DNA from 2 places in the Streptomyces sp. NPDC042201 genome. Region 1 is predicted to be linked to the other one. Evidence: riboswitches for the same ligand, from Rfam matches in the RefSeq annotation. Region 1 holds a riboswitch; the other holds the start of a gene.
What was found. A riboswitch is a leader RNA that binds a small molecule or an ion and turns the genes downstream of it on or off. The one in region 1 is predicted to bind S-adenosylmethionine.
Positions count from the first base shown of each region.

Region 2: another riboswitch for S-adenosylmethionine. It lies ahead of ACZ6MZ_RS27265 (aminotransferase class V-fold PLP-dependent enzyme); the one in region 1 lies ahead of thrC (threonine synthase).

Region 1 covers NZ_JBVJDS010000005.1:50,786-54,440, reverse strand. The annotation lists gene ACZ6MZ_RS13890 (cold-shock protein) at 1-96, opposite strand, end outside; gene ACZ6MZ_RS13885 (MoaD/ThiS family protein) at 456-731, opposite strand; gene thrC (threonine synthase) at 765-2,060, opposite strand; SAM riboswitch class I at 2,078-2,207, opposite strand; gene ACZ6MZ_RS13875 (glucosyl-3-phosphoglycerate synthase) at 2,376-3,335, shown strand; gene ACZ6MZ_RS13870 (alpha,alpha-trehalose-phosphate synthase (UDP-forming)) at 3,517-3,655, shown strand, end outside.
Region 2 covers NZ_JBVJDS010000012.1:183,655-187,309, reverse strand. The annotation lists gene ACZ6MZ_RS27275 (rhomboid family intramembrane serine protease) at 1-390, shown strand, start outside; gene ACZ6MZ_RS27270 (Lrp/AsnC family transcriptional regulator) at 387-668, shown strand; gene ACZ6MZ_RS27265 (aminotransferase class V-fold PLP-dependent enzyme) at 702-2,102, opposite strand; SAM riboswitch class IV at 2,304-2,421, opposite strand; gene trpD (anthranilate phosphoribosyltransferase) at 2,554-3,618, opposite strand.

The DNA.
Region 1 (3,655 bases):
CGCGCTGTAGTGGACGAAAACATCCGCACCACCGTCGACCGCGATGAAGCCGTACCCCTTCTCCGCGTTGAACCACTTGACGGTGCCCTGAGCCATGCCTAACTCCCCTATTACTGGCCCTTGCGCGGGGCCACTTTTCGCGCCGGAACGCGTCGACCGCGGCTGAATGTATCTGCCCAACTGCCCTCTGCAACAGGTCAATCGGACGAGAATTCTGGGCATGGCTGAACACGCATAGCGATGAATTCCCCACGTTCCGGGGCAAGTCGGGCCGGGCAAAGCGCATCTACTGCGCAAAGGGCACCAAGACTTTGACCCCATGTTGTCGCGTTCTCATAGGCGTTGAGCCTGCGCGGGGGAGGGGGCGTTCCCATACTGTATCGCGCTCAACCATACAGAACGGCCCCCTCCGCTTCTCTTGCGGAGGGGGCCGGACCGATCACTGAGCGTCGAAATCAGCCTCCGGCGACGGCGGGGATGATCGAGACGCCGACCCCCTCGGGGGTGGCGGTCTCCAGGCCCTGCTCGAAGCGGACGTCGTCGTCGTTCACGTACACGTTCACGAAGCGGCGCAGCTTGCCCTGGTCGTCCAGGACGCGCGCGGCGATCCCCGGGTGGCTCTGCTCCAGGGACTGGATCACCTCGGAGAGGGTCGTACCCTCCGCCGGGACCTCGGCCTTGCCACCGGTGTACGTACGGAGAATGGTGGGGATGCGGACGTTGACGCTCATGGTGGGGTGCCTTCCTTCAGTGGTGGGCGGAGCTCAGCGGGCCAGGCCGGCGGCGCGGAACGCGTCGAGGCTCGGACGGATCGTCGCGGTCGGCCCGGTGGTCGGCGCCACGGCGTCCAGCGTCTTCAGGCCGTCACCCGTGTTCAGGACGACGGTGGTCAGGGTCGGGTCGAGGACTCCGGCCTCGATGAGCTTCTTCGTCACGCCGACGGTCACCCCGCCCGCCGTCTCCGCGAAGATCCCCTCGGTGCGTGCCAACAGCTTGATCGCGTCGACGATCTGCTCGTCGTTGACGTCCTCGACCGCGCCGCCGGTGCGGCGGGCGATGTCCAGGACGTACGGGCCGTCGGCCGGGTTGCCGATCGCCAGGGACTTGGCGATGGTGTTGGGCTTCTGCGGCCGTACGACATCCTGGCCGGCCTTGAAGGCGGTGGAGACCGGCGAGCAGCCCTCGGCCTGGGCGCCGAAGATCTTGTACGGCTTGTCCTCGACCAGGCCCAGCTTGATCAGCTCCTGGAGACCCTTGTCGATCTTCGTGAGCTGGGATCCCGAGGCGATCGGGATCACGATCTGGTCGGGCAGCCGCCAGCCGAGCTGCTCGCAGATCTCGTACGCGAGCGTCTTGGATCCCTCGCCGTAGTACGGGCGGAGGTTGACGTTGACGAAGCCCCAGCCCTCGCCCAGCGGATCCCCGATGAGCTCCGAGCAGAAGCGGTTGACGTCGTCGTAGTTGCCTTCGATGCCGACGAGTTCACCGCCGTAGATGGCGGCCATGACGACCTTGCCCTGCTCCAGGTCGTGCGGGATGAACACGCACGAGCGGAAGCCCGCGCGGGCGGCCGCGGCGCCGACGGCACCGGCGAGGTTGCCGGTGGAGGAGCAGGAGAGCGTGGTGAAACCGAAGGCGCGGGCGGCCTCGACGGCGATGGCGACGACACGGTCCTTGAAGGAGTGCGTCGGGTTGCCGGAGTCGTCCTTGATGTGGAGGGAGCCGGTGACGCCCAGTTCACGGGCGAGATTGTCGGCCTTGACGAGCTTGGTGAAGCCGGGGTTGATGTTGGGCTTCGTGGCCACGTCGGCGGGGACGGGCAGCAGCGGGGCGTAGCGCCAGATGTTGTCCGGGCCCTCCGCGATGCGCTTCTTCAGCTCTTCGGGGGTGCCGCTCGGCAGGTCGTACGCGACTTCGAGCGGCCCGAAACAGCTGGCACAGGCGAAGATGGGGCCGAGGTCGAAGCGCTCTCCGCATTCGCGGCACGAAAGTGCGGCGGCGGGTCCGAGATCGATCGATCCGGGGGCGGCTTCGGTGGGGTGGACGGTCTGCACAGCCATGGAGGCGAGGCCCTTTCTCCTCATCTTCCTCGCGACGTACTTCGCCGCAAGACGGAATTGGCACCTTCCCCACCGTGACCTCGATTGGTCGGCAGGAGGGTTGCCGGGACTTCAACGGGCCGTTCCCTCTGTCCCTCTGGATGAGCGCTATGGCGCCGGATGCGGGATCCGGTGCGTTTGTTCACCTGGCGACCCCCGGCATGCGGCGGTCATCGGTGTTGTTCAAGACTGTAACCGAAGGAGCGGATGGTTGAGATAGTCGTCCGCACCGCGAGATGGATCACGTTCATGCATCACGTACAGGGAGTACCGACCGTGCTGGAAGAGGTGGAACGCTGGCTGACCAGGCGTTCCTGGTCCGCAGCCGACCGTCCGCTCGACCGGCTCCTGGTGGCGAAGGCCATGCGCGGCACCACGGTGAGCGTGGTGCTGCCGGCGCTCGACGAGGAGGAGACGGTCGGCGAGATCGTCTCCGTGATCCGGCGTGAGCTGATGGAGAAGGTGCGGCTCGTCGATGAACTGGTGGTGATCGACTCCGGTTCCACCGACCGTACGGCGGAGGTCGCGGCGGCGGCGGGCGCGCGGGTGGTGTGCCGGGACGCGATACTGCCGCGGCTGCCCGCGCTGCCCGGCAAGGGCGAGGTGCTGTGGCGGTCGCTGCTGGTGACGAGCGGCGACGTCGTGTGCTTCGTGGACGCCGATCTGCGGGAGTTCTCGGCGGATTTCGTGTCGGGGATCGTGGGTCCGCTGCTCACGGATCAGGACGTGCAGTTCGTGAAGGCGATGTACGACCGGCCGCTGAGCGAGCGGGCCGGGGGTGCCGCGGCCGGTCAGGGCGGACGGGTGACGGAGCTGGTGGCGCGGCCGCTGCTGAATCTGCACTGGCCTCGGCTGGCGGGCTTCGTCCAGCCACTGGGCGGGGAGTACGCGGTGCGGCGCTCGCTGCTGGAGCGGCTGCCGTTCCCCGTCGGGTACGGCGTGGAGCTGGCGCTGCTCGTGGACGCGCTGCACACGGTGGGTCTGGACGCGCTGGCCCAGGTCGACGTGGGGGTACGGATCCACCGCCACCAGGACGACCGGGCGCTGGGGCGGATGGCCGCGGCGATCTACCGTACGGCTCAGGTGCGGCTGTCCCGGGGGCACTTGGTGCGGCCGGAGCTGACGCAGTTCGAGCGGGGCGAGGACGGTTTCGTACCGCGCACGCATGCCGTGGACACGGAGGAGCGGCCGCCGGTGCGGGAGATCGCGGAGTACACGGCGGGGCGCGCGGCGTAGCGGTTCGGCGCGGGGGTGGATACCTCTGGGGCGTGACCCCCGCGGGCGTGACCCCCGCGCCCCGTGCCCCGGGCCCCCGTGCCCCCGCGCCCCCGCGCCCCGGGCGCTCGTGGCCGGAGTCACCCACACGGAGACTCGCCCGTACGTTTGAGCGTTTACGGGACGGGCTAGGTTTCGGCACATGGTCTCCGAGCAAGCCGCCCAGGTACTCGTCGCGTCCAATCGCGGCCCCGTCTCGTACACGCTGCGCGACGACGGCGCGCTGGAAGCGCGCAGGGGCGGCGGCGGGCTCGTGTCGGGCCTGTCGGCCATCGGGCCCG
Region 2 (3,655 bases), on a different contig from region 1:
TTCCTGCTCTTCTATCTCGGCGTCGGCTATCTCGCGCTGTTCGTGTTCGCGGCGGTCAACGCCACCTCGGAGCAGACCCTGGTGGGGGCCTCCGGCGCGATCTCGGGGGTGCTCGGCGCCTTCCTCTTCCTCTTCCCCACAGCGCGCGTCACCAGCCTCTTCCCGTTTCTCTTCTTCCTGCCGCTGCGCTTCCCCGCCTGGATCGTGCTGATCTTCTGGTTCGTGCTGCAGTGGCTGGCGGCGCGGAACGCGGAGGCGGGCCCGGGGGTCGCCTATCTCGCGCATCTGGTGGGCTTCGCCGCGGGCTTCCTCTACGCCTGGGTGCGCTACTGGCGTACCGATAGAGTGGGAGACCAAACCGCGGCCACCGAGGGAGAACGCCAACCGTGATCACCGCGATCGTGCTCATCAAGACCAGCGTGGACCGGATCCCCGAGATCGCGGAGTCGATCGCCGCGCTGGACAGCGTCAGCGAGGTCTTCTCGGTCACCGGCACGTACGACCTGATCGCCATGGTGCGCGTCCCCAAGCACGACGATCTGGCGGATGTGATCCCCGGCCGGATCAGCAAGATCGCGGGCGTCGAGGCCACCGACACGCATGTGGCGTTCCGTACGTACTCCCAGCACGACCTGGAAGCGGCCTTCGCCATCGGACTCGACGGGTAGGGCCGCCGCTCAGGGCGTGCCGCGGTACGGAGCTCAGACGGCGGCGCCGTCCCGGTCCGGGACGCAGCGGCCCTCCTCGGTGCGGTAGCTCCACCGGGCGCCGTCCCGCACCAGCTCCTTCACCGCTCCGACGAACCGGTCCACATGCTCGTCCGGGGTGCCCGCGCCGAAGCTGACCCGGATCGCGTTGAGCGAGCGCTCGCCCGGCTCGGCCTCCGGGGCGCCGCACTCCCCCGGGTCCTGTGGGTCGCTGCCCAGCAGGGTCCGCACCAGCGGGTGGGCGCAGAAGAGTCCGTCGCGTACCCCGATGCCGTACTCCGCGGACAGCGCGGCGGCGAAGTGCGAGCTGTTCCAGCCCTCGACCACGAACGACAGGACGCCGACCCGCGGCGCGTCGTCGCCGAAGAGCGAGAGCACCCTGACCTCGGGCACCTCGGCCAGGCCCGCGCGCACCCGGGTGATGAGCCGCTGCTCGCGCTCGACCAGCGTGTCGAAGCCGGCGTCGGTGAGTGCCTGGCAGGCGGAGGCGATGGCGTACACCCCGATGACGTTGGGCGAGCCGGCCTCGTGCCGCGCGGCGGTGGTGTGCCAGGCGACCTCCACCGCCCCGTCGGTACGGCGGGTCACCGTGCGGCTGGCGCCACCGCCGGCGAGATACGGCTCCGCGTCCTGGAGCCAGTCGGCGCGGCCGGCAAGCACCCCGGAGCCGAACGGCGCGTACAGCTTGTGCCCGGAGAAGGCCACCCAGTCGACGTCAAGACCGGCGATGTCCACCGGGTGGTGCGGGGCGAGCTGGGCGGCGTCGAGGACGATACGGGCGCCGTGGGCGTGCGCGGCGGCGGCCAGCTCCCGCACCGGCCACAGCTCACCGGTGACGTTGGAGGCGCCGGTGACACACACCAGCGCCGGCGTACGGGAGTCCCGGCCCGCGAGCGCGCGCTCCAGGGCGGCGACGGCCTCTCCCGGCGTACGGGGAGCGTCCAGGCAGGTCACCCGGGCGTCCCGCCAGGGCAGCAGCGCGGCGTGGTGCTCGGTCTCGAAGACGAACACCTCGCAGCCGTCGGGGATCACGGCCGCCAGCAGATTCAGCGAGTCGGTGGTCGAGCGGGTGAAGACGACCTGGTCGCCGGGGCGGCAGCCGAGGAAATCGGCGACCGTACGGCGGCTGCTCTCGAACAGGTCGGTGGAGAGCTGCGAGAGATAGCCGGCGCCGCGGTGCACGCTGCCGTAGTACGGGGCGTAGGCGGCCACGTCGTCCCAGACCCGCTGGAGGGCGGGGGCGCTGGCCGCGTAGTCGAGCGCGGCGTAGGTGACTTCGCCGCCGGTGACGAGCGGGACGGTGACGTCGCGTCCGAGCACCTCCAGCGGCGCGGCGCAGGCGGGGTCGTCGGCGGGCGGGGTCGTCGTGGCGGCGGCGTTCGGGTATGCGGACATGGCGGTATCTCCCGGCAGGACAAGTCGGAACGGCTTCAAGAACCCGCCCGGCGGCACAGCGGTGCCACGACAGAAGCGGGGATTGCCTCGACGCACGGAGAGCACTGTGCGGAGGTGTGTTGAAGAGCGGGCAGAGAAGCCCTATCGCATTCGCTTGCTCACGAGACTGCTCCCTTGAGGACCAGGACCCCAGGTGGCAGGGGTCCGCGCTTGCCGCAGACCTCTCTGCCTACGGCCTGGTCTTCACCCGGGGCACCCCGCCACGGACGGAGGGTTGCCGGACAGCGAGCCGGGGCCTTAATCGCTGTCACTCATGACCTTGGGCGAAATTATGGCACAGCGCCCCTGACCCCCCAAGCCGGCGTCCGCGATACGGGACACGGGGGTGGGTGGCCGCGCCCGGCGACACGCGCCGCGCGCGGCCGCCCCCGCCCTCGCCGGGGGCGGTCCGTCAGGCGTTGCTGGCCGCGACCCAGCGCTCCAGCGCCTGCCGCGCCGCGCCCGAGTCGATGGACTCCGCCGCCCGCACGATCCCCGCCGCCAGCTGGAGGTCCAGCGAGTCCCCCGTCGGGTCCAGCGCCACCAGCGCCGCCGCCGAGTTCAGCAGCACGGCGTCCCGTACGGCGCCGGTCTCGCCGGCCAGCAGCCGGCGCGCGACCTCCGCGTTGTACGACGCGTCCGCACCGCGCAGCGCCTCGACCGGCACCAGCTCCAGGCCCACGTTCCGCGGGTCGAAGGCCTCCTCGGTCACCTTTCCGTCCCGTACCACCCACACCCGCGAGGTGGCCGTGGTGGTCAGCTCGTCGAGTCCGTCGTCGCCGCGGAAGACCAGCGACGAGTTGCCCCGGTCGGCGAGCACCCCGGCCACGATCGGCGCCATCCGCAGGTCCGCCACGCCGACGGCCTGGGCGCGGACCCTGGCCGGGTTGGTGAGCGGACCGAGGACATTGAAGGTGGTCTGCGCGCCCAGCTCCTTGCGGGCCCTGGCCGCGTAGCGCAGGGCGGGGTGGAACTTCACCGCGAAGCAGAAGGTGATCCCCGCTTCCTCGGCGACCTCGACGACCCGTTGCGGCGTCAGCTCCAGATTGACGCCCAGCTTCTCCAGTACGTCCGAGGCGCCGCTCGCCGACGAGGCGGCGCGGTTGCCGTGCTTGACGACCTTGGCGCCGGTGCCGGCCACGACGATCGCCGACATGGTGGAGATGTTGACGGTCTTGGCGAGATCGCCGCCGGTGCCGACGATGTCGACCGTACGCCCGGGCACCTCAATGGTGTTGGCGTGCGCGTACATGGCACGTACCAGACCGGAGACCTCCTCGACGGTCTCCCCCTTGGCCCGCAGCGCGACCGCGAATCCGGCGATCTGCGCGTCGGTGGCCTCGCCGCTCATGATGCGGTCCATGGCCCACGCGGTGTCGTCCGTGCTCAGGTTCTCGCCGCGCAGCAGGGGGTTCAGTACGCCCGGCCAGGTGCGGGCCGCCACGGTGTCGCCTCCGACGGGGGTAACAGCGCTCATGCTCGCTCCTGGATGTCTGGGGCCGGTCCGCGGCCCT